DNA from 3 places in the Methylophilus sp. 'Pure River' genome. Region 3 is predicted to be linked to each of the others. Evidence: predicted binding sites of a transcription regulator. Region 3 holds the regulator's gene; each other region holds the start of a gene.
The links. Region 3 encodes FliA, which starts transcription of late flagellar genes. Its sites were predicted from a motif close to CTAAAGTTNNCNNAAANNNTGCCGATANNA; they were not measured.
Positions count from the first base shown of each region.

Region 1: the regulator FliA is predicted to act here: its motif matches at 3,287-3,316, upstream of flgM (flagellar biosynthesis anti-sigma factor FlgM).
Region 2: the regulator FliA is predicted to act here: its motif matches at 5,025-5,054, upstream of ACIDE9_RS11040 (flagellin).

Region 1 covers NZ_JBKOUE010000008.1:87,254-94,424, forward strand. Annotated here, with positions in the region: gene ACIDE9_RS10860 (polysaccharide biosynthesis protein) at 1-315, shown strand, start outside; gene ACIDE9_RS10865 (ATP-binding cassette domain-containing protein) at 409-2,331, shown strand; gene ACIDE9_RS10870 (flagella synthesis protein FlgN) at 2,411-2,893, opposite strand; gene flgM (flagellar biosynthesis anti-sigma factor FlgM) at 2,896-3,219, opposite strand; gene flgA (flagellar basal body P-ring formation chaperone FlgA) at 3,388-4,149, opposite strand; gene flgB (flagellar basal body rod protein FlgB) at 4,386-4,820, shown strand; gene flgC (flagellar basal body rod protein FlgC) at 4,837-5,241, shown strand; gene ACIDE9_RS10895 (flagellar hook assembly protein FlgD) at 5,262-5,930, shown strand; gene flgE (flagellar hook protein FlgE) at 5,970-7,171, shown strand, end outside.
Region 2 covers NZ_JBKOUE010000008.1:114,372-121,542, forward strand. Annotated here, with positions in the region: gene ACIDE9_RS11015 (flagellar hook-length control protein FliK) at 1-1,010, opposite strand, end outside; gene ACIDE9_RS11020 (flagellar protein FliT) at 1,068-1,400, opposite strand; gene fliS (flagellar export chaperone FliS) at 1,402-1,905, opposite strand; gene fliD (flagellar filament capping protein FliD) at 1,987-3,666, opposite strand; gene ACIDE9_RS11035 (flagellar protein FlaG) at 3,700-4,044, opposite strand; gene ACIDE9_RS11040 (flagellin) at 4,117-4,914, opposite strand; gene aepX (phosphoenolpyruvate mutase) at 5,407-6,705, shown strand; gene aepY (phosphonopyruvate decarboxylase) at 6,715-7,171, shown strand, end outside.
Region 3 covers NZ_JBKOUE010000005.1:19,357-26,527, reverse strand. Annotated here, with positions in the region: gene ACIDE9_RS06920 (putative bifunctional diguanylate cyclase/phosphodiesterase) at 137-2,446, shown strand; gene ACIDE9_RS06915 (flagellar motor protein MotB) at 2,451-3,347, opposite strand; gene ACIDE9_RS06910 (flagellar motor protein) at 3,347-4,099, opposite strand; gene ACIDE9_RS06905 (RNA polymerase sigma factor FliA) at 4,099-4,833, opposite strand; gene ACIDE9_RS06900 (MinD/ParA family protein) at 4,852-5,640, opposite strand; gene flhF (flagellar biosynthesis protein FlhF) at 5,633-6,988, opposite strand; gene flhA (flagellar biosynthesis protein FlhA) at 6,990-7,171, opposite strand, start outside.

The DNA of each region.
Region 1 (7,171 bases), on a different contig from region 3:
CGTATTGAGTTTACCGGCTTGCGCCCAGGCGAAAAACTGTATGAAGAATTGTTGGCAGATGATGAAAACACGCTGCCCACCAGCCATGAAAAACTGCGCATTGCGCAAGCCCGTAGTGCAGATGCACTTTGGTTGGCCAATCTGCTGGATTGGTTAAGCAATATGCCACATTTACAAGAAACACAAATCAAGCAGGACTTGCAGCGCTGGGTGGAGGAGTATCAACCTGATACCCGCCCGGCGCCTGATGTTTCGCTGCGCGGCGGTGCGTTATCGCTAGATACCCTGCCCTCGCCTTCACAGCAGATACACTGATAGATTCTTTTATTTACGCATTAAGCGTAGTGTATGGTTTGATGTCGTTTACAATATCGAATCGATTCAACAACCTCTGCCCCATCCCCCTTTATGCCTCATATTACGCTTGATAATGCCAGCCTGGCATTTGGTCATCATGCTTTACTTGCCCAAGCCTCTTTCCAGTTAGACCCAGGCGAGCGCGTCGGTTTGATTGGCCGCAATGGTGCCGGTAAATCCAGTTTACTGAAAGCCATTGCCGGTACCATCAAACTGGATGACGGCACTGTATGGCGGGCACCAAACGTACGCGTGGTCTATGTGCCACAAGAGCCCGAGCTGGATAAGGCGCACACCGTATTTGAAGCGGTGGCAGAAGGCTTGGGCAGCTTGCAGCAAACCATCATTGACTACCATCAAGTGACCCATGACATGGGCCTGCCGGATGCCAATATTGAGGCGCTGATGGAGCGCATGCAGGCCTTACAGCATGAAATGGATGCGCAAAATGGATGGGTAGCGCAATCACGTGTCGAAACTGTGCTTAGCCGCTTAAAGCTGGATGCAGATGTCCTGATCTCTACCCTTTCTGGTGGCTGGCGTAAACGCGTAGCGCTTGGCCGGGCGCTGGTTGCGGAGCCTGAAGTTTTACTATTGGATGAGCCAACCAACCATTTAGACCTGGAAGCCATCGAGTGGCTGGAAGATTTGCTACTCGGGTTTAATGGCAGTGTGTTGTTCATTACCCACGACCGTCGTTTTTTGGACAAGCTGGCCACACGTATTACCGAGCTGGACCGCGGCAATCTGACAGACTTTGTAGGCAATTTTTCCCAATATCAAGTTAAAAAAGAAGAGCTGCTCGCCGTCGAAGAAACCCATGCGGCTAAGTTCGACAAATTCCTGGCACAGGAAGAAGTCTGGATCCGCCAAGGCATTAAAGCACGCCGTACACGTAATGAAGGACGCGTAAGAAGACTGGAAGCGCTACGTTTAGACCGTGCAGCCAGACGTGAGCGTCAGGGCGATGTCAAACTCAACCTGGATGCGGGAGAACGTAGCGGGAAACTGGTGGCAGAGCTTGATCAGGTCTATAAGTCCTATGGTGACAAAACCTTAATCAAAGGCTTCAGTACCCGTATTTTGCGTGGCGATAAAATCGGTTTATTAGGGCCCAACGGCATTGGGAAATCCACGCTATTGAAACTGATTTTAGGTGACATTGAAGCAGATAGTGGCGAGATTCAGCGCGGCACAAAAATCAATGTCGCTTATTTTGACCAGATGCGTGAGCAGTTAGATGAAGAAGCCACCTTGGCTGACACCATTAGCCCGGGTTCGGACTTTGTTGAAATCGGCAATGAACGTAAACATGTGATCAGTTATCTGGAAGACTTTCTGTTTCCACCACAACGCTCACGCTCACCAGTAAAGTCCCTGTCTGGGGGTGAACGCAACCGTTTACTGCTAGCGCGCCTGTTTGCGCGCCCCGCCAATGTACTGGTGTTGGATGAGCCTACCAATGACCTGGATATTGATACGCTGGAGTTATTGGAGACGCTATTACAGGACTATTCAGGCACCCTTTTTCTCGTCAGCCATGATCGGGCGTTTTTAGAAAACACCGTCACGCAAGTGATTGCTTTTGAAGGACAAGGGAAACTAACCGAGTTTGGTGGTGGCTACGATGACTGGTTAAGATTTACCCAGGATCGTGCCAGCAAACCGAGTATTAGCAAATCAGCGCCTATGCCCAAAGTATCTGTGGCCGCGCCAGTAGCAAACACACCCGCACCTAAGGTCACACCCCGAAAAACATTGAGCTTTAAAGAACAGCGTGAGCTGGAAGCGTTGCCGGCAGAGATTGAGCAGTTGGAACAAGAGCAAGCTGAAATCCAGACCCAGTTTGCACAAGGTGATATTTATAAACAGGCGCCTGAGCAGGTCAAACAGTTGCAAGACAGGCTGGACGACATTGAATTGTTGATCCTGGAAAAACTCGCGCGCTGGGAAGCGTTGGAAAACCTGGCTTAAGCCATTTCTAGAGCCTTAAAAACACAACAGCCGAAGAGATTCTCTTCGGCTGTTGTGTTTTTAAGCGTATGAAGCGTGTTTACACTGAAAAACCACTGCGGCTGGCGTTGGCTCTATGGGCTTGACCATTCTTACCATAAAACTGCGGGGCAGAGCTCTTGCCGTTCAATGCATCCAGTTTTTCCTGGTTACGTATGAAATTCTTGTTGATCAGAATACCATTCAGGCGATTCAGTTCTTTGGCCTGTACCAGTTGTTGCTGGAAAGTCACCCAGGCGGAATCCAGCAATGGGCTAGACTGTGTTTGCAACCAGGCAGACATGCCTTGTTCATTTGGCTCAAAACCGGCCGCGGCCAGTGCGTCATAACGTGAATTAGCGGCGGCACCTAATGCTTGTAGCAGTTCAACACGTTTATCTACCATGCGCTCAATCACATCCAGGTCAGCGCTGACCAAAGCGGACTGTTCAGACTGCAAATCATTCAAAAGTTCTGAAACCAGTGCGGCGTCTTTTTCAAACGTTACTGGAGAAGAAGATAAATGCGTTGCAGTCGCCATCATAGTCACCCTTTATTATTCGGTTGTATCAAATCTTTTACGGTTTGCAGCAAACCATCTGCCACTTTGGCCGTATCAACGGAGAAGTCACCGCGCGCAATCGCCGCTTTGATTTCTTCGACCTTGTTTGTATCAAAGACTTCACCAGACGCTAATCCGGCTTCTAATGACTGCAACTGCACAGAGGCAGAAGATAAAGTCACATTGTCTGTAGAGGCAGTGCTAGACGTATTTGCCGCTTTGTCACTACCTTTGCTCGCAGACCCTTTGTCCAATGTCGGCTTGTCTACGCCAACACCCAATTTTTTAATAGAATCTGAAATGTTCATGCCGTACCTCTTCTGATTTTGAATTGTGTCAGGGCTTATCAAAGTCAAAACCCTCATTCGTTAACAGTACTATCGGCATAGTTTAAGCGAACTTTAGTGCTTAATATACTTTTTATCGCATGTTTATAATTTTCAGACATTTTTTAATTAAAAAGGTTGTCCATCTGACTAAAAGCGCACGTCTACCTTACCGGAAGACTGCGCAACGCCTTTTACAATCTGGCCGCTGCTGACTTTCACATCAACCACCTGACCAACATTCGCGGTTTGCATGGCGGTGCCATCAGCCGAGATGACAAAGCCGTCACCACGACTATTTAATTGAACAGTTTGCCCTTGCTTAATCACCGGTACAGACTTAAGCAGTTCAGGTCTTAACACGGTGCCCAATGGCAAATTCAATGCTGCCTGTTTACCCTCCAGCATAGAGAGATCGGTAATAATGCCAGCTGGCAATTTACTTAAATCCCCAGACTGCATGACCACGTCTGTGGTTTGTACTGGTGAGCCCTGGCTGACTGGCAAGCCAGTGACGGCATATTCTCCCCACACCTGCACATCCGCCTGTACATAGAGTGTCCATGGCTTGGTGTCAGATTGCAGGCAACGCACACCAATATGGGTTTTACCCCACAAACGTGCGCCCTGTACGGTAAATCCTTCCATCAAGGCACACTCAGCAATGCGGATACGGCTGTCCAGCGGCTGAATCTCGATATTGACTTTGCCCGGATAGCCTTGTGTCTGGCTTTGCACATATTGCATCGCCGTCTGATACAAGCGGCTGTGCATGTCATTGCCTGCCGTGGCAGCGCCCGCTGCATGCTGATTCGCAATCACAGTGCGGTCTGCCGCGTGCGCAGAGCCACTCATCAGCCATAACAGGCTAACAATAAGCATCATCACAATCTGGGGCTGGAGTTGTTTCATGTGCCCTATTCTACGCATCACGGGCAAGTTTAATCCCGGAATTAAAGGGGATTTCCCCCGTTTAATTGAAGAATCATTGCATAGGCCGCGGCGTACACTAGGCATAGCTAGTAAAAGTCATGTGTGAAAGCAGACCTGCTTAATCGGGTTAACGGCTGCAGATGGCAAAACTTTAGAGGTTCGAAAGCAACAGGATTCGAACAGGGCTTGAGAAACAGCCAGGAAAGGATGAAACGATGATAAACAAACTGGACGCCGCACTGAATTTCCATCAGACGGCATTGCGCGTGCGCAATCAACGTCAAGAGCTGTTGGCATCGAATATTGCCAATGCAGATACGCCGCAATATAAAGCGCGTGACATCGACTTTCAGTCTGCCATGAAGGCAGCACTGCAACCCAATGCCTCTGCTGGCACAGCCACCACCAATGGTGCATTGCAACAAACCAATGCGGGCCATATGAATGGCACGGGCAGCAGCGGCTATGTCAGTGGCGCCAGTGACCCACTGTTCCGCTCCGTGGTGCAAGGCTCTGCCGATGGCAACACGGTCGACATGGATGTGGAGCGTAATGCTTATGTCGATAACGGTATCCGTTACGAGGCCAGCCTGACCATGATAGGCGGCCAGATTAAGAAAATGCTGTCCGCAATTAACGGCCAGCAATAATTAAAGGAGGTCTGTCATGTCTCTGTTTAACGTATTCAAAATTTCCGGCTCAGCCATGAGTGCGCAATCCATGCGCCTCAACACCGTGGCCAGTAACCTCGCCAACGCAGATAGCGTGGTGAGTTCCGATGGCAAGCCCTACCAGTCTAAACAAGTCGTGTTCAAGGCTGTGCAGGATGCAGCGAATAAGAGCAGCACGGTCGAAGTCGAGCGTGTGATTGAAGATACCAAGCCCGGCAAAATGGTCTACGACCCCAAGCACCCAATGGCCAATGCCGATGGCTACATCACCATGCCGAATGTCAATGTAACTGAAGAAATGGTGAACATGATTTCAGCCTCACGCGCTTACCAAAACAACGTGGAAACCATGAATGCGGCGAAAACCATGTTGCTTAAAACACTGAATATCGGTCAATAACCTGCAGAAAGGACTTCAGCATGACCACCGTTAATACCAACAACCAGGTGTCACAGGATTTACTGAATTCAGTGAACACTCGCAACAGTGCCAGCACCACCGATGAAACACAGGACCGTTTCATGACCCTGCTGGTGACGCAGATGAAGAACCAGGATCCGTTGAACCCGATGGATAACGCCCAGGTCACCAGCCAGATGGCGCAGTTGAATACGGTCACTGGCATCAACAAGCTGAATGAAACCATGAGCAGCCTGATCGGCAGCGTACAGCTTGGCCAGTCTTACCAGGCCACCAGCATGATAGGCCGCAACGTATTGGTAGAAGGCAAAACCCTGACTCATACCGAAACGGGCGGTTACTTCGGCGTGAATGTGCCGAATGGTGCCGACGGCTTGACGGTTGCCATTAAAAACGGCTCGGGTGCCACCATACGTACCCTCACGTTTGGCAAGCAGGATGTTGGCGTGAACGCCTTAAACTGGGATGGCAAGATGGATGACGGCACGACCGCTCCAAGTGGTGATTACACCTATGAGATCACGGCAAAAACGGGGGATACCACAGTGAAGAGTACCGCCCTCAGCCTGGCACAGGTACAAAGCGTGACCACCAGCACCAGTGGCGCAAAACTGAACTTAAGCAACAACACGTCGGTGGCGATTGCAGACATTCAAGAGATTTTCTAATTCCTACTTAGATTTTAGTCTTTATCAAGGAGAGATAACATGGCTTTTTCACAAGGCTTAAGTGGTTTAAACGCAGCGTCCAAAGCGCTGGAAGTGATTGGCAACAACGTTTCTAACGCTAACACCGTTGGCTTTAAACAGTCTCGTGCAGAATTTGCTGATGTGTTCGCCGCCTCATTGAGCGGCGCCGGTGCCACCCAAATCGGTATTGGTACCAAGATTTCTGATGTTGCCCAGCAGTTTACCCAGGGCAATATTACTGCCACCAACAACACCCTGGACGTGGCGATTAACGGTGCTGGCTTCTTCCGCCTGAGTAACAATGGCGCAGTGACTTACACCCGTAACGGCCAGTTCCAGATGGATAAAAATGGTTATATCGTCACCAGTGATGGCAAACGCCTGATGGGTAACAGCGCTGACAACCTGAACGGTTCCAGCCCGGTAGAGATCCAGATCGATACCAGCGACCTGCAACCAGTGGCGAGTAGTAAAATCACCGGCACCTTGAACCTCAACTCCGCCAGTGCCAACATTGACCAGACAGTGACGCCATTCAGCTCGACTGACCCAACCAGCTATACCAACTCCACTGCGATCACGGTCTATGACAACCTGGGCAACTCACACAATGTACAAAACTACTATGTGAAAACTGCGGCTAACACCTGGAGCGTCTACACCACAGTAGATGGCTCTGATGTGACCCCTACGCCTACACCATCCATGGTGTTTAACGCAGGTGGCTATGACTCAACCAACTCCACCGTGTCACCGATCAGCTTTACGCCTACCACGGGTGGCGCCACTATGAATATCAGTTTTGATTATTCAACCAGCACCCAGTATGGCTCTTCTTTCAGCGTGAACAAGCTGAGCCAGGACGGTTACTCTTCTGGCCGTATTGCCAGCTTCACCATTGGTGATGATGGCATTATCCAGGGCCGCTATACCAACGGCCAATCCAAAGACCTGGGCCGTGTGATTCTGGCTAACTTTGTGAACCCGAACGGTTTGCAATCCCTCGGTGGTAACCAGTGGATGGCAACTTACGAATCTGGTGATGAGCTGATTGGTGCGCCTGGTAGCAGTACATTAGGTGTATTGCAATCATCCGCAGTCGAAGACTCCAACGTCGACCTGACCGCAGAACTGGTGAACATGATCACCGCACAGCGTGTCTACCAGGCCAACGCACAAACCATTAAAACGCAAGATCAGGTCATGCAGACTTTGGTCAA
Region 2 (7,171 bases), on a different contig from region 3:
CCCGCCGACTGCAAACTCATGGCCAACTGGCTACGGCCAGACTGCATCTCTTTCAACGCCTTGGCATCTTCCGGTTCAACACGCACGCTAAAGCGGCCGTTGACCATGGTGATCTTGACTGACACCTCACCCAGACGTGGCAAATGCAAGGTCAGGTCACTCTGTAAACTGTTCAGCACCGGCTCTTCTGTCGAATGGGCCGAGGTTTCCTGCTCGTTCACTTGCCATTGCATGGTTTGCCCTGGCCAAACCTCGCCATGCCACACGACGCGCTGCTGTTCCAGCACTTGCAACTGCTGCGCGACCATCTCTGGTGGCACCAGTCCGGGTTTGTTTTGCGGCTCTTGCAAGAGCTGGTGCCAGGGGCGGCTACCTAGTGCAGCCTCCTTCAGGTGCGACTCGTAAAACAGGCCAGAGCTATCCAGCGCATGTTTCAAGTCTTGTGCCAGTACTTGTGGTTTCTGCGGGCTATGGCTCACTACCGTTTGCGCTTGCAAAGCAGTGGTTTGTTGCTGAAACTCAGAAGAGCTGAGCCAGCGTTGCAAATGCTTGGCCGGGCTGCTCAGTTCAACCAGGCTGGCTTGGCCAGCAGCCGTTTTGACCATGTCTTGCAGATGCTCGCCATGATCAGACTGTGACATATCCGTCAGCAAGGCAGTCTCAGCCAAGCGTGCCGTGCCAGCATTAGCCTGGCCACTCCCAGGCTGCACACCCCATTTTACTTGCGGCAGGATATCTTTGCCTGCGCCTTGCTGCGCCAGGCCCATAAACTGCATATGCAGGGTTTGCTGTTGTGCCAGGTGAGCAGGCAACTGCATCTGTACCGTTGCTGGTGCTTGATTAGGAAGTTGGATTTGAACCTTGAACTGTGCCAGTTCTGAGGCTTTGGCGCCCCCTGCTTCTTTTTGCAGAATCAGGCCAGTGAACTGCATGCCAGGCCGCATACGCTCCCATAACGGGGCTTCAGACTGCGTGCCTTCGACCGGCATGATCGAAGAAACTGCACGCAAGCTCTCTGTTTCACTCGCGATAATACGTTGTGAGAGAACTTGCGGGATCGGTAACATCTATATCACGTCCGGGGGGATGCGTGCATGTAACTGCGCATCAAAGATCATGTCGGTGATGCGGTGCATCACCGGATAGAGCAAATTTCTGATTTCACCATCATCGGCCAAAATCTTCTGAACCAGTGCCTGCTTGCGTGCATTGAGTTCTGGCGTCAATGCCTGAGATTCGAGGCGCATGGTTTGCTCCAGGCTTTTAACCACTTCGAGTTTAAGCATATAAGACTGCTCCAGCTCGGTGACTTTTTCCCAGGCATCCTTGCGTGCCGCAATCAGCATCTGCTCCATCAATTTTGCGGCAGATTCGTAAGTATTAATCAGTGCTTGTGACATCTTAGGCTCCGGCTGTGGCCAAACGGTTAACTTGCCCCATCTGTTGCAATTCATTTGTTTTCTGGGCGACCATCTGGCCCAAAGACATATCCGCTTGCACTGGACGCGCCATTGCTGACTTTTCCAGTGTTTCCCACGCGCTCTTTAATTCCATCAGTAAATGTTGAATTTCTTGTACTTTTTTGACATCCTGACGCACGCTGGCTTCCATCAGCGTACGTGTCATGTATTGATAAAGCTGGTCAAGGTTTTGTGCGATGTTGCCACCCGCGCGCTTGTCCAGGCAGGCACGCAAGCCGCTATCGACGATGGTGACTGCTTGTGTCAGGTATTCGCCTTTTTTGGCAATATCGTGCTGAGCCATCGCTTGCTGGGCATGAATGCAGGCCGAAATTGCACCGTCATACAGCATGACGATCAGTTTCAATGGGCTGGCATCTACCACACCGGTTTCCAACCCTACGCTTGCATAAGCATTGACACCTAATTTTTTCATCCCGAACATTTTTGACTCCTGAATTCTGCTTTAAAGCGTATGGTTTACGATAATTTGCCAGCCGCTCGCTACAGACATCTACCGCTTCAACTAACTGTTAGCGCTAATCGCGGCCAGTTGTGAAGTCAGGTTACTGCTGGTGCTCTGTAAGCTACTGAGCAGTGCATCCAGTTTTGCATACTGGGCGCGGTAACGTGCTTCAATGGCGGGCAGCTTGGCACTTATATCATCGGCCTTTTTGTTCAAATCTTTAATGGAACTTGAAATACCATCTGTTTTTGTTGTCAATGCGCCATCGGTATCTAACCAGCCGTCCAGCAAGCTGCTGAGCTCGCCTGCCAGCCCTTTGCTAAAGGTGACAGTGCCACGACTGCCAGTCGCAGTCCCAGTGACGCTCAGTTGCAATCCATAGCTGCCATTGCCGATCACACCAGTAAGTACAGAACCAGTGGTATTGGCCGTCACACCGTTAATCGTACCAATCGCATTGACACCATTACCGCCCAGTTGCGAGATATTCACCGCATAGGTCCCAGAGGCCGTATCATCCTTGCTGCCTAGAAAAGTCACCTGCGGATCGGTAGAGGTCGCCGACGGCGAGAACAATTTGGCCACATCACCGACGTTGTTGGTAATGGCTTTTTGTAGTTTAGTGCTATCCAGCGATAACGACCCATCCGAGCCCATGCTGACGCCGATATCGCTCAGGGTTTTATAAGTGGTCGCTGTAGGCGAAGAAGCCGATAACATCGACTTTAACTTGACCATGATGTTGCGCGCCGTTGAATCGCCCAGCAAGGCACCATTGGAGGTCGACCCCGCCGACACAAACTTGGTCAGGTTGCGCATACTGGTATTCAGCGCGTTATAAGCATCGACAAAGCTTTGTACCGAGCTTTGTATGGTATCCGTGTCTGTCCCCACACTCAGCGTATTGCTGGCCGAGGTGACCGTCTTCAGCGTCAAAGTGACGCCCTGAATCACATCAGAGACCGTATTACTGGCCTTACTGATACTCATGCCATCGACCGTCAGCAAAGCGTTCTTCGCTGCGGTCATTTGTGTCATGTTATTGCTACTGGCCAGCGGATCATAGGCGAGCGCAGACAAGCCGCCAGTGTCGGTGTTGTTACCATCATCATCGGCTACCGATATTTTGAGGCTATTCACCTCGCCGGTATCTTTAGACGTAATCACCAGGCGATTACCGGTACCGTCATTAACAATAGAAGCCGAGACAGACGCATTTTTTGCATTGATCGCATCACGGATACCTGCCAGCGTATTGTTGCTGCTGGTGATGTCTATCGTGATATCGGACTTATCGGCATTCGCTGTAAATGAGGCAGGCGTGCCGCCATTGGCAGCAGTGTAAGTACCGAAAGAGATGGTGAGTTTGCCGGTGCCTACAATATCGGTCGCGCTGCTGTAAGCAGGCGATGCCAGTTTTTGTGAGGTCGCCAGTTGCGTGACTGACACACTATAGTTACCAAGCACGGCGGTGCCGTTGGCGGTGGCGCTGATACTGGTCGCATCACTCGCGGTCACCGATTGCGCATTAAACTTGGCAGCGGTGGCCAATTTGTCGACGGCCGTTTGAAACGTACTTAGCCCGCTCTTGAGCGTGCTATAGGCTGACAGCTTGGTATTGTAAGACGATATTTTGGTTTTAATATCGGTAATGGGTTGCTGTTCCGCCTGCATCTGGGCAGTGACCAATGAGTCAATAGGCAGGCCAGATGCGCCAGTAGAGGATACAATCGATGCCATTTCTTAATCTCCCAACCGAATTAAAACGCAATATCAGGCTGTCTGTCGTACCACCAGCCCACGTAATTTATCCAGCGTTTTACTGATGGCAAGGACTTCTTCATTGGGAATCTGGCGTAATACCTTTTGTGTTTCGGTATCCACCACTTTCACAATGATACGGTCACTGTCATCATCGATAGAAAACTCTATCGTTTGTAACGCTGGTGCTACATACTCATTTAACTTTTTGACTGCACCGCTAATCGCGGCTTTGTCATTCACATCGGCAGCAGCTTTATCAGCAGCTGATTCAGCATATTTCACCAGTTTCAAACTACTGGCTGCCTGTACACCCTGCAAACTACCGCCTACACCACTAACAAATGAATCACTCATGATGTTGCTCCTTTTACCTAGGCCAAATCCACAGGGTCTAGGCCTGTGGATTTAGCGTTACCGAATGATGTATTAGCCTCTCAGCAATGTCATCACTTGGTTAGGCAACTGGTTCGCTTGAGCCAGCATCGCAGTACCAGCTTGTTGCAGAATCTGTGCACGTGTCATCTTGGCTGTTTCTGAAGCGAAGTCAGCATCAGTGATACGTGACTTGGCAGCTGACATGTTCTCAGACGCTACACCCAGGTTGCTTACTACTGAAGCAAAACGGTTTTGGTAAGCACCCAATGTCGCACGGCTGGTGTTCACTGTGGTCAGTTGTGCGTCAATCGCTGTAATCGCAGATGATGCAGCAGCAGCTGAAGACAGGGAACCGGACAGAGAAGCCGCTGCAACAGAAGACACACTAATCGTATCGCCACTGTCAGCACCAATCTGGAAGTTGTAACCAGCACCGAATGCTGCCTGGCCGTTAAACTTGGTTGCAGTACCCAAACGAGTCAGTTCTGACTTCAGTTGTGAGAATTCTGTATCCAGGTTTGCACGGTCACCAGAGCTGTAGGAACCGTTAGCTGCTTGTACAGCCAGTTCACGCATACGTTGTAAGGCATCAGTTGCGCTGCTCAAGCCACCTTCTGCAGTTTGCAGGAAAGAAATCGCGTCGTTAGCGTTACGTGTTGCAACATCCATACCGCGAACTTGTGAGTCCATACGTGTTGCAATCGCCATACCAGCCGCGTCATCTTTAGCGCTGTTAATACGCAGACCAGAAGACAAACGTTGAATGGAAGTGTTCAGGCTGCTTTGTGAAGCGGTCAAGTTACGTTGTGCGTTCAAGGAAGCCAGGTTGGTGTTAATTACTGAAGCCATGTTAAATCTCCTTTAGAGTCGTATATCCAGTTAAGTGTCAAATCGTCATGTTACTTTCAACGTTGATCGCTATTTACCACTTAATGTTTGCTATCTAGCGTTGTTAGTTGTGTTATCGACCGCTTGCGAAATTTCTTTAATACTTATTGCAAATTTCTTTTTTCGATCAATCATGCACTTGAAACTATTTACGACCCCTCCACTAAAATCTTTAGCCTTTAATCAAGAACTGCACAAAATTGTTTACATCAATCTATTCTATAAAAGAATGTGCCTTCACCATTAACCGAGCTAAATAGAGAATCAGTCTTAATTCCGCTTTTAAAGCACACCGCTTCCAGGCCTTGTTCATGACCGCTCTATCACACAAGATATAAGGCCGGTTTTCCGCGTTTATCTGCAAATCATTCTTAGGCGTTGCCAACGATAATCAGGCTATCCAATTCGCATACCTTATATAAAGGTATTCAAAAGACTACGAAGGAGTTTTGCATGGCATCCGTTTATGTAGGTATGACTGTAGATATTCTGCACCATGGCCATATCAATATTATTGAACAAGCCAGAAAGTATGGCGACGTCACCATCGGTCTGTTATCCGACGCTGCAGTCGCGGACCATAAACGCCTGCCCTACCTCACCTACGAACAACGCAAACAGATTGTCAGCAATATCCGCGGTGTGGTGAATGTGGTGCCGCAGGAAGAATGGGACTACGCTCCCAACCTGCTCAAATACAAACCAGACATCATGGTGCATGGTGACGACTGGCTGGAAGGCCCATTGGTGCCCTACCGTGACCGTGCGCGTGCGGCACTGGCCGAATATGGCGGCCACCTGATCGAGATTCCTTATACACGTGGCGTATCTTCGAATGAAATGCTCGGCCAGATCCAGGCATTGGGTACCACACCGGATATCCGCCGCCGCACTTTGAAAAGATTGCTGACCGTCAAACCGATTTCACGTTTTATTGAAGCACACAACCCGATCTCGGCGCTGATTGCCGAGCATGTGACGGCACAACGTAATGGCAAGACCTGCCAGTTCGACGGCTTCTGGTCTAGCTCACTGACCGACTCTACCGCCCGCGGCAAACCCGATATTGAAGCGGTTGAGATCAACAGCCGCCTGTCTAATATTAATGACATCTTTGATGTCACCACCAAACCTTTAATTATGGATGCCGACACCGGCGGCAAACTGGAGCACTTTGAACTCAATGTGCGCAGCATGGAACGCCTGGGTATTTCCGCCACCATTATTGAAGACAAGATCGGTTTAAAAAAGAATTCCTTATTTGGCAACGAAGTGCCGCAATTGCAGGACGAGATTGAGCCTTTCTGCGAAAAAATCATGGCAGGCCGTGCTGCACGCGTCAGCGATGACTTTATGGTGATTGCACGTATTGAAAGCCTGATCCTGGAAAAAGGCATTGCCGATGCCGTCAAACGTGCACAAGCCTATGTCGGCGCTGGCGTCGATGGCATCATGATTCACAGCCGCCAGAAGGCCCCGGACGAAGTGTTCGAGTTTGCCAAAATCTTTAAATCAGAATTCCCGACTACTCCTTTAGTCTGCGTACCAACCAGCTACAACAAGGTGACAGAGGAAGAACTGGCCGCACACGGCTTTAACCTGGTGATTTATGCCAACCACATGATGCGTGCGGCTTACCCTGCCATGCAGAATGCCGCCATGGAAATCCTCAAAAATGGCAGGACAGCAGAAATCGAATCCAGCCTGATGTCGATTAACGACGTGCTGGAACTGATTCCAGGTACTAAATAAGCGGAGCACATGATGATTCATGCTGAAGACTTTTTAAGTGCATTGCAAACAGAACAAGTGCAATTTTTTGCCGGGGTGCCCGACTCATTACTTAAAGAATTGTGCGCCTGCTTTTCAGACAAGCTGGCAAAGGATCAACATGTGATTGCCGCCAATGAGGGTGGTGCGATTGGCCTGGCCATTGGCCACTACCTGGCAAGCCATCAACCTGCGCTGGTCTATATGCAAAATTCTGGCCTGGGCAATGTAGTCAACCCGATTGCGTCACTGGCGGATCCGCAGGTGTATGGCATTCCTATGTTATTGGTCATTGGCTGGCGCGGAGAACTGAATGCACATGGCGAACAGATCCATGATGAACCGCAGCATGTCAAACAAGGCCAGATTACCTTGTCACAACTTGACGTGCTGGGCTTGCCTTACCAGGTAATGGCTGATGACATAGACACCGCCCATGCGCAAATCC
Region 3 (7,171 bases):
ATACAAAAGGGAGCAGCCAATGCTGGATTGACTCCCAACTAAAATTCTTCGGGGGTGTGTCATCTTAACAACCGACGGGCAGAGGGTGCCCAGTTGTCGGCAGTTAGATTTTGCACTGCGGTTGTGAAAGTATGCGATGTCTATAGTAAATCTCGAGCCCAATGCAATTGCATTGGCAGGTCAGGCCTTGAACGCTGCGTGCAGTGCTGAGGCTTCGGCGAGTTTGAGCACTTCGATTGGCCTGGGTGCTTCTTTTGACTTAACTCACGCCTTTGACCAATGGCGTTCTCTGGTCGATTACTCCGGTTTTTACATTGCCGCAGAAACCGATCAGCTCGGCAATGGCGGTTCTGTGCTGGTCTGTCATACACTTGAGTCAGGCTGTGATTTGTGGGCTTGCCTGCCATTGATCACACATGATCCAATTAAAGCCATTCTAGCCCAGCCTACGCCTGAAATCACCCAGCGCACCATACAAATTGCCTGCCATGATAGCCACAACCGCTGGCTGGAATGCAATGTCTATTACTTTAGCTTGCCGACAGGTGAGCCGCGTAGACTGCTGCTGGTACGCGAAACGACTAATGAACAACAGGCCGCGCTGGCGTTTCAACAAGAGAAGCTACGTGCGATTGCCTATGAACGCTTCCAGTTTTCTATCCTGGAACTGATCTTAAAAGAACAGGATGCGTTCAGGATTTTAGAAAAAATGGTGCGCGATATTGAGGCTATGCACAGGGATGTGTATTGCGCGCTGGTGCTGACCAAAAATCTGGGCAAGTTGGTACAAACAGTGATTGCCCCGTCGTTACCACAAGCATTGCTACAAACATTGCGCCAGTTGCAGCTGGAGGCGGGTAATGGTTCCTTGGCCACGTCTATCGCCATCAAGCAACGGGTGATGGTCGAGAATGTGATGACGCATCCCTATTGGGTGAATCACCGTGAGGCTGCATTGGCCTCTGGCGTGCAAGCAGGCTGGTCTGAGCCGATCTTAACTGCGGATGGGGACGTGCTGGGTGCGTTCGCTATCTATTATCGCCAGCCACAAACCCCAAGCGCGCTTGAACAATCCATGATTGAGCAAGCGACCAAATTAATGAGCCTGGTAATTGATAGGCATTTGTCACAAGAGTCGATTCAAAGCCTGGCTTACCTGGAGCCTGTGACCGGCTTGCCCAACCGCAAAAGAGCTTATGAGGTGTTGCAGCAAATACGCATGCAGCCTGCAACGGGTGAACATTGGGGCGTGGTATATATCGACCTCGATCACTTTAAATGGATTAATGAAGCGCATGGCCATGCAGCAGGTAATAGCTTGTTGCAGCAAGTCGCAGAACGCTTGCAAAAAGTGGCCGAGCAGCACTTTATTGCCTGTATGGGCGGCGATGAGTTCCTGGTCTTGTTATCGGGCCTCGCGGCATCCGAGGATAAAGCCTTGCAGCAGCTATTGTCTGCGCAGCGTAAACTGCAAAAGGTCTTTGAACGCCCGTTTAAAATCGGTAGCCAAAAGTTGCCGATTACAGCCAGCATGGGTTTATGCAACTTTAACGATATCAGCGCCAGCGACACTGACTATGTAAAAGCGGCTGATATTGCCATGCACAAAGCCAAGCAGGGTGGGCGTAATCATGCCTGCGTCTATCAGCCTGGCATGCAAACCGAAATTGCGACGCAAGTGATGCTTGAAACGGAGTTGCGTGAAGCCATCGTGCAGCAACAGCTGCGCTTGCATTACCAGGTACAGGTTGACCACACCGGCCGCCCATTTGGTGCAGAGGTTTTGTTAAGATGGCTGCATCCACAGCGCGGCTTGATTTCACCGCTGCAATTTATCGCTGTGGCAGAAACCAGTGGCTTGATTATCGAAATCGGCATGTGGGTGCTAGACCAGGCTTGCGCACAAATTGCACTGTGGCAACGTTCATTAAACACGCGCGAACTCAGTTTGTCGGTCAATATTAGCGCGCGCCAATTTTGCCAGGCCAATTTTGTGGCCATGGTCAAAGCATGTATTCAACGCCACCAGATTAATCCTAATGCATTGCGCCTAGAGCTGACAGAAAGCGTCTTACTTGAGAACGTGGATGATGCCGTGCGTATCATGGCCGAACTGAGCCAGTTGGGCATCCAGTTCTCACTGGATGATTTTGGCACAGGCTACTCCTCACTGCAGTATTTGAAAAAGCTGCCATTGTATCAACTGAAAATTGACCGCTCGTTTGTGAATGATATTGTCACCGATAGCCATGATCGCACCATTGTCAGGACGATTATTGCCATGGCGCAAAGCATGTACCTGAGTGTAATTGCCGAAGGCGTGGAAACACAAGAGCAGATGGAGTTGCTGTTAAATAACGGTTGTCGCCGCTACCAGGGCTTTTTGTTTGGTCAGCCGATGCCGATTGAACAGTTTAACGACTGGTTGCAGGGCGCGCTGGTTTAAGCGCTTATGGGTTTGTTGCGCCAGATGCCCCTGGCACTTGTTGTGAGGCGGGCGCGGGGACGTCCGAAGTTTCAGGCGTTGGTGCCGCATCTACAGATCCCGCCTGTATCTCGTGCCTGTTAGCCACATTGCTGGTTTGTTGGGCGCTGCTTTCGGCCGTTAAGATGCGTATGGTCATGCGCGTATTCATGGCTTGTGCCAAGGCATTATCGCTGCTGGAAACTGGTTTGGTTTCTGCCATGCCGATAGCCGTCAGTTGTTTGCTGGCAATGCCTTGTGCAACCAGGCTGGCAGCCATATGGGCGGCTTGTGCCGCCGTCAGCTCCCAGCGTTTGGTTTCCGCCTCTGGCTGGCCACTAAACAGCTGTTTATCGCTATGGCCTTCAATCTGTATGGTGCGGTATTCGTTTTTCAGCTGCGCGCCCAGCGCGTTCAAGACAGCAGGGGCTTGCGCGGTATAGCTTGTCTGGTTGTTGTTAAACAGTAGGCTGCTTTGAATATCGACCTCAATGCCGAGTTCGGACTGGTACACGGTGACCAGTTTCTCGTCTATCCAGGGCGTAAGTGCATGGGCTAGCTGTTGACCAATGGCGCGTACCTTTTCCTGGTCGCGCTGCTTTTTCTCTTGATACAAATAGCTCAAGGGCAGGGGTTTGAGCACTGAGCTCTGGTTTTGCAACGTGGCTTGTGTTTGAGCCTCAGGCGCATCCATTTGGCCGGGTTTACCTTGAAAGGCCGTGACCACGGCACTGGAGAGTGCACGGTACTTGTTCAGGTTGATGGTCGAGGTGGCATACATCACCACAAAAAAGGCAAACAACAGGGTGATAAAGTCGGCGTAAGAAATCAGCCAACGGTCATGGCTCTCATCATCGTCGTCCAGTTTTTGGCGCCTGTACATCAGGACTCCCGCAAGTGTAGATAGGATTCCAGGCGCTCGGTGACCAGTTTCGGATTGTCACCACGCGCAATCGACACCCAGGCATTGAGCAGCATTTCGCGCCTGGACATTTCGTGCTGAACATGGCCTTTTAATTTGTTTGAAATCGGCAGGAAGACCAGGTTGGCCAGGGCGACGCCATAAATGGTGGCGACAAAAGCAACGGCAATGCCGCTACCAATTTTGGCCGGGTCAGACAGGTTTTCCATGACGTGAATCAGGCCCAGTACGGCACCCAGAATACCCACGGTGGGCGCATAACCGCCCGCAGCTGACCAGATTTTGGTGGCTTCGCGTTCCTGTAATTCATAGTAATACATATCAATCGCGCAGACTTCGCGAATGCGGTCGGCGGGCGTGCCGTCAACCAGCAGCTGCAAGCCTTTGCGTACAAAAGGATCCTGTTCGCGCTTGATATAGCTTTCCAGTGACAACACGCTTTCCTTGCGCGCCTGCAGGCTCCACTGGTTGATTTTAATGGCGAGCTTTTTTCTGTCGTCCTGTGGGTGTACAAACACCAGGCGTAGCATGCGTATGCCTTTGATAAACAGCTTGAACTCGGTTTGCAGCAACACCGCCCCGGTGGTGCCGAGAATGACGACCGCAAAGGCCGCTGGCTGCATTAATGAGTTGAGGTGGCCGCCATCGATGACCTGGCCAAACACCAGTCCGGCAAGGGCAATGACCAGCCCGGCAATACTGCCCCAATCCATCAGGCCACTCCGGTCCAGGACTTATCGCGCATGGAGGCACGTAAACGGGCCACGGCCTGGCTATGCAACTGACAGACGCGTGATTCGGACACGCTCATGATGGCGCCGATTTCTTTTAAATTGAGCTCTTGCTCGTAATACAAGCCCATGAGCAATTTTTCACGCTCGGGCAAATGGTCGATAGAGTCAATCAATGCTTCGCGGAAATCACTTTCCAGCAAGGATTTGACCGGATCACTGGTGTCGTCATCCACATAACGGTCCAGAAAGTGTTCGCCGCCATCGTCGTCCTGAAAATCTTCGTAGTAAATCAGCTGGTGACCCTGGCAGTCGCTCAAGACATCATAGTAATCATCCAGCGTGAAGTTCATGTGCTTGGCAATCTCTGACTCGGTAGGTGGACGGCCAAACTTTTGTTCCAGTTGCTGTACGGCGACCTCGATATCGCGCATGTTTTTGCGGATACCGCGTGGCAACCAGTCGGCACCGCGCAATTCATCCAGCATGGCACCACGCACCCGCTGGGAGGCGTAGGTTTCAAATTGTGCGCCGTGATTATCTTCATAACGCTGAATCGCATCCATCAGGCCTATCATGCCTGCTTGCACCAGGTCATCGAGCTCGACGCAGGAGGGCAGCTTGGCTTTTAATTGATAAGCCATTTTTTTAACCAGACCGCTATGCTGTTTCAGCATCTGGTCGGTATTGTTAGTCGTGCCTTTAGCGGTATACATGTTTTTCCTCTTTTTACTTTAGGCAACAGCCAGTGATGGCGTGGTGATCCGTTGCTTTTCGAGACGATGTGCCACTGATTTAAAAGCCAATGCGGTCTGGCCAGCTTCGGCAACCGCAGCCTTGGCATTGCCCGCTTTCTTCTGTTCGGCCGTGACTTCTGCCGGCATGGCGCCGATAAAGTCCAGCGTGACGCCCAGAAACTGCTTGCATACCTGGTTCAAGCGCATAAAGTATTGTTGACCCTGATCATGATTGGCCCCTGTCACCACCACGCCCAACGGGATCTGTCCATGCTGCTGGCTGATGTGCTTGATCGTCACATAGGCAGCTTTAATGGCGGTATCAGATCTGTCCATTTGAATCACCAGTTCATGCTCTGCAATGAGTGGCATCATCAGGCTGTGGTCTTGCGTATCCAGCTGTGCTTCAATCATGACGGTATCGTAATCGTACGAAAGTTGTTTCACTATACCGTCCAGCTGCAGTTTTAAATCCTGAGATAAAGGCGAGGTTAACAGGTCATTTTCGGCCAAACAGGTCAGGTCATAGCCTTGCGGATGTTTGAGGATGGCGCGCTTGAGTGCACTGTTGTTGGTCACGATGGACTGTAATGAATGCGCTAGCCCTGGCTGACGGTTGGCGTGTATCAACAGCAAGCGTTGTTCAGGGGCAAGCATGCCCAGTGCCAGATTGCGCATCCAGGGAGTGGCCGGCTGGCCATTGGCGCCAATCACGCTGATAATCCGTGCCGAGGTTTTGGCCATGATACGGCGTAAACCATCTGCCTGGTCGCGGTAATTAAACATGTTGCTGCTCCTGGCCAGCGGTTTGCATCATGCTGGAAATTACCAGCGGTAACTCTTCATCCAGATATTGGTAAGGCAAGCTGGCCTGATGCGGTGTCAACACGCGTTCGATCAGGGCTGGCTTGTCGGCCACTTCAATATCTTCAGGCACGCGTTGGCCACTGGTGGTGTAGAACAGGCGCATACGTTCGCGGATCAATACATCCAGCACGTTGCCAATCGCGGCGGCTTCGTCCAGCTTGGTGACGATACAACCGGCGATATCATGTTTTTTGTAGCTGCGCATCACATCGGTCAGCGTGTCACCGGTAGAGGTGGCATTCAGGCACAGCAACTTCTGAATCGGGCTATCTGCACGGCTTAGCATGGAAAGCTGCTCAGTGACCGCCTGGTCGCGCTGGCTGACGCCAACGGTATCCACCAGGATCATGTGTTTGTTTTTTAGCTCATTCAGTGCAATTTTCAGGTCTTCTTCATCTTTGACGGCATGCACCATCACGCCCAGGATCTTGCCGTAGATACGCAGTTGTTCGTAACCGCCGATACGGTAGCTGTCTGTGGTGATCAGGCCCAGGTTCTGTGTACCATGTTTCATCACATAACGTGCCGCCAGTTTGGCTGTGGTGGTGGTTTTACCCACCCCTGTCGGGCCAACCAGGGCGTAGATACCGCCACGATCCAGCAATGCATCTTCGTCATCCAGCGTATGCAGGTTGCGGCTGATGACTTCTTTGGCCCACATCGGCGCTTTGTTGACATCAATTTGGTTTGGCATTTTTTCAGCAATCTGGCGTGACAGTGAGGCGCTGAAGTTGGCTGAGAGCAGGGTGCTCAGCACTTTGGATTTAGCCGGGCTGTGTTGCAAATGATGCTGCCAGGTCATTGCACTCATCTGGGTTTCAAAATGGCTGCGCATCTGACGCATTTCCTGCATCATGCCCATCATTTTGTCTTCCAGTGTTTGCGTCGCTACCTGGTAAGCCTGTTCCTGTTGTTCGCTATGCTGTTTCAGCATATCCATGATCGCGCCTTCGTTGGCGGCAGCTTCTTCAGCCACAGGCGCGTTGTGTTGTACGCTAGGGGCAGGCATCACCGCTTGTGGTGCTGCCTGGCGCGTTGGCTGGCCTTGTGCATTGACAAAGTCCAGCAAGCTGCGCGATTGCTCCATACCTGTCTCGGTCGGCGCTGAACTGGCGTTGGATGCAATATCCGTTTCCAGCATGGCCATGATTTCGGTGCCACCATTGACACTGCGGTTCGCAACAATAATGGCATCGTCGCCTAATGCCTGTTTGACTTGCGCCAATGCTTCACGTGCATTTTTGCCAAAGAATCTTCTGATATTCATATTATTGCGCTCCGATTAAACTGGTGACACGAATGGATTTGTTATCTGGCAGCTCGTCATGCGACAGCACTCTGAGATGCGGGACGGTTCTTCTTAAGAATCTGGATAAAGCCTGGCGTAGCGGGGCAGCCACCAATAATACCGGGGTCAGGCCCATTTGCTCTTGTTGTCTGGCAGCGACTT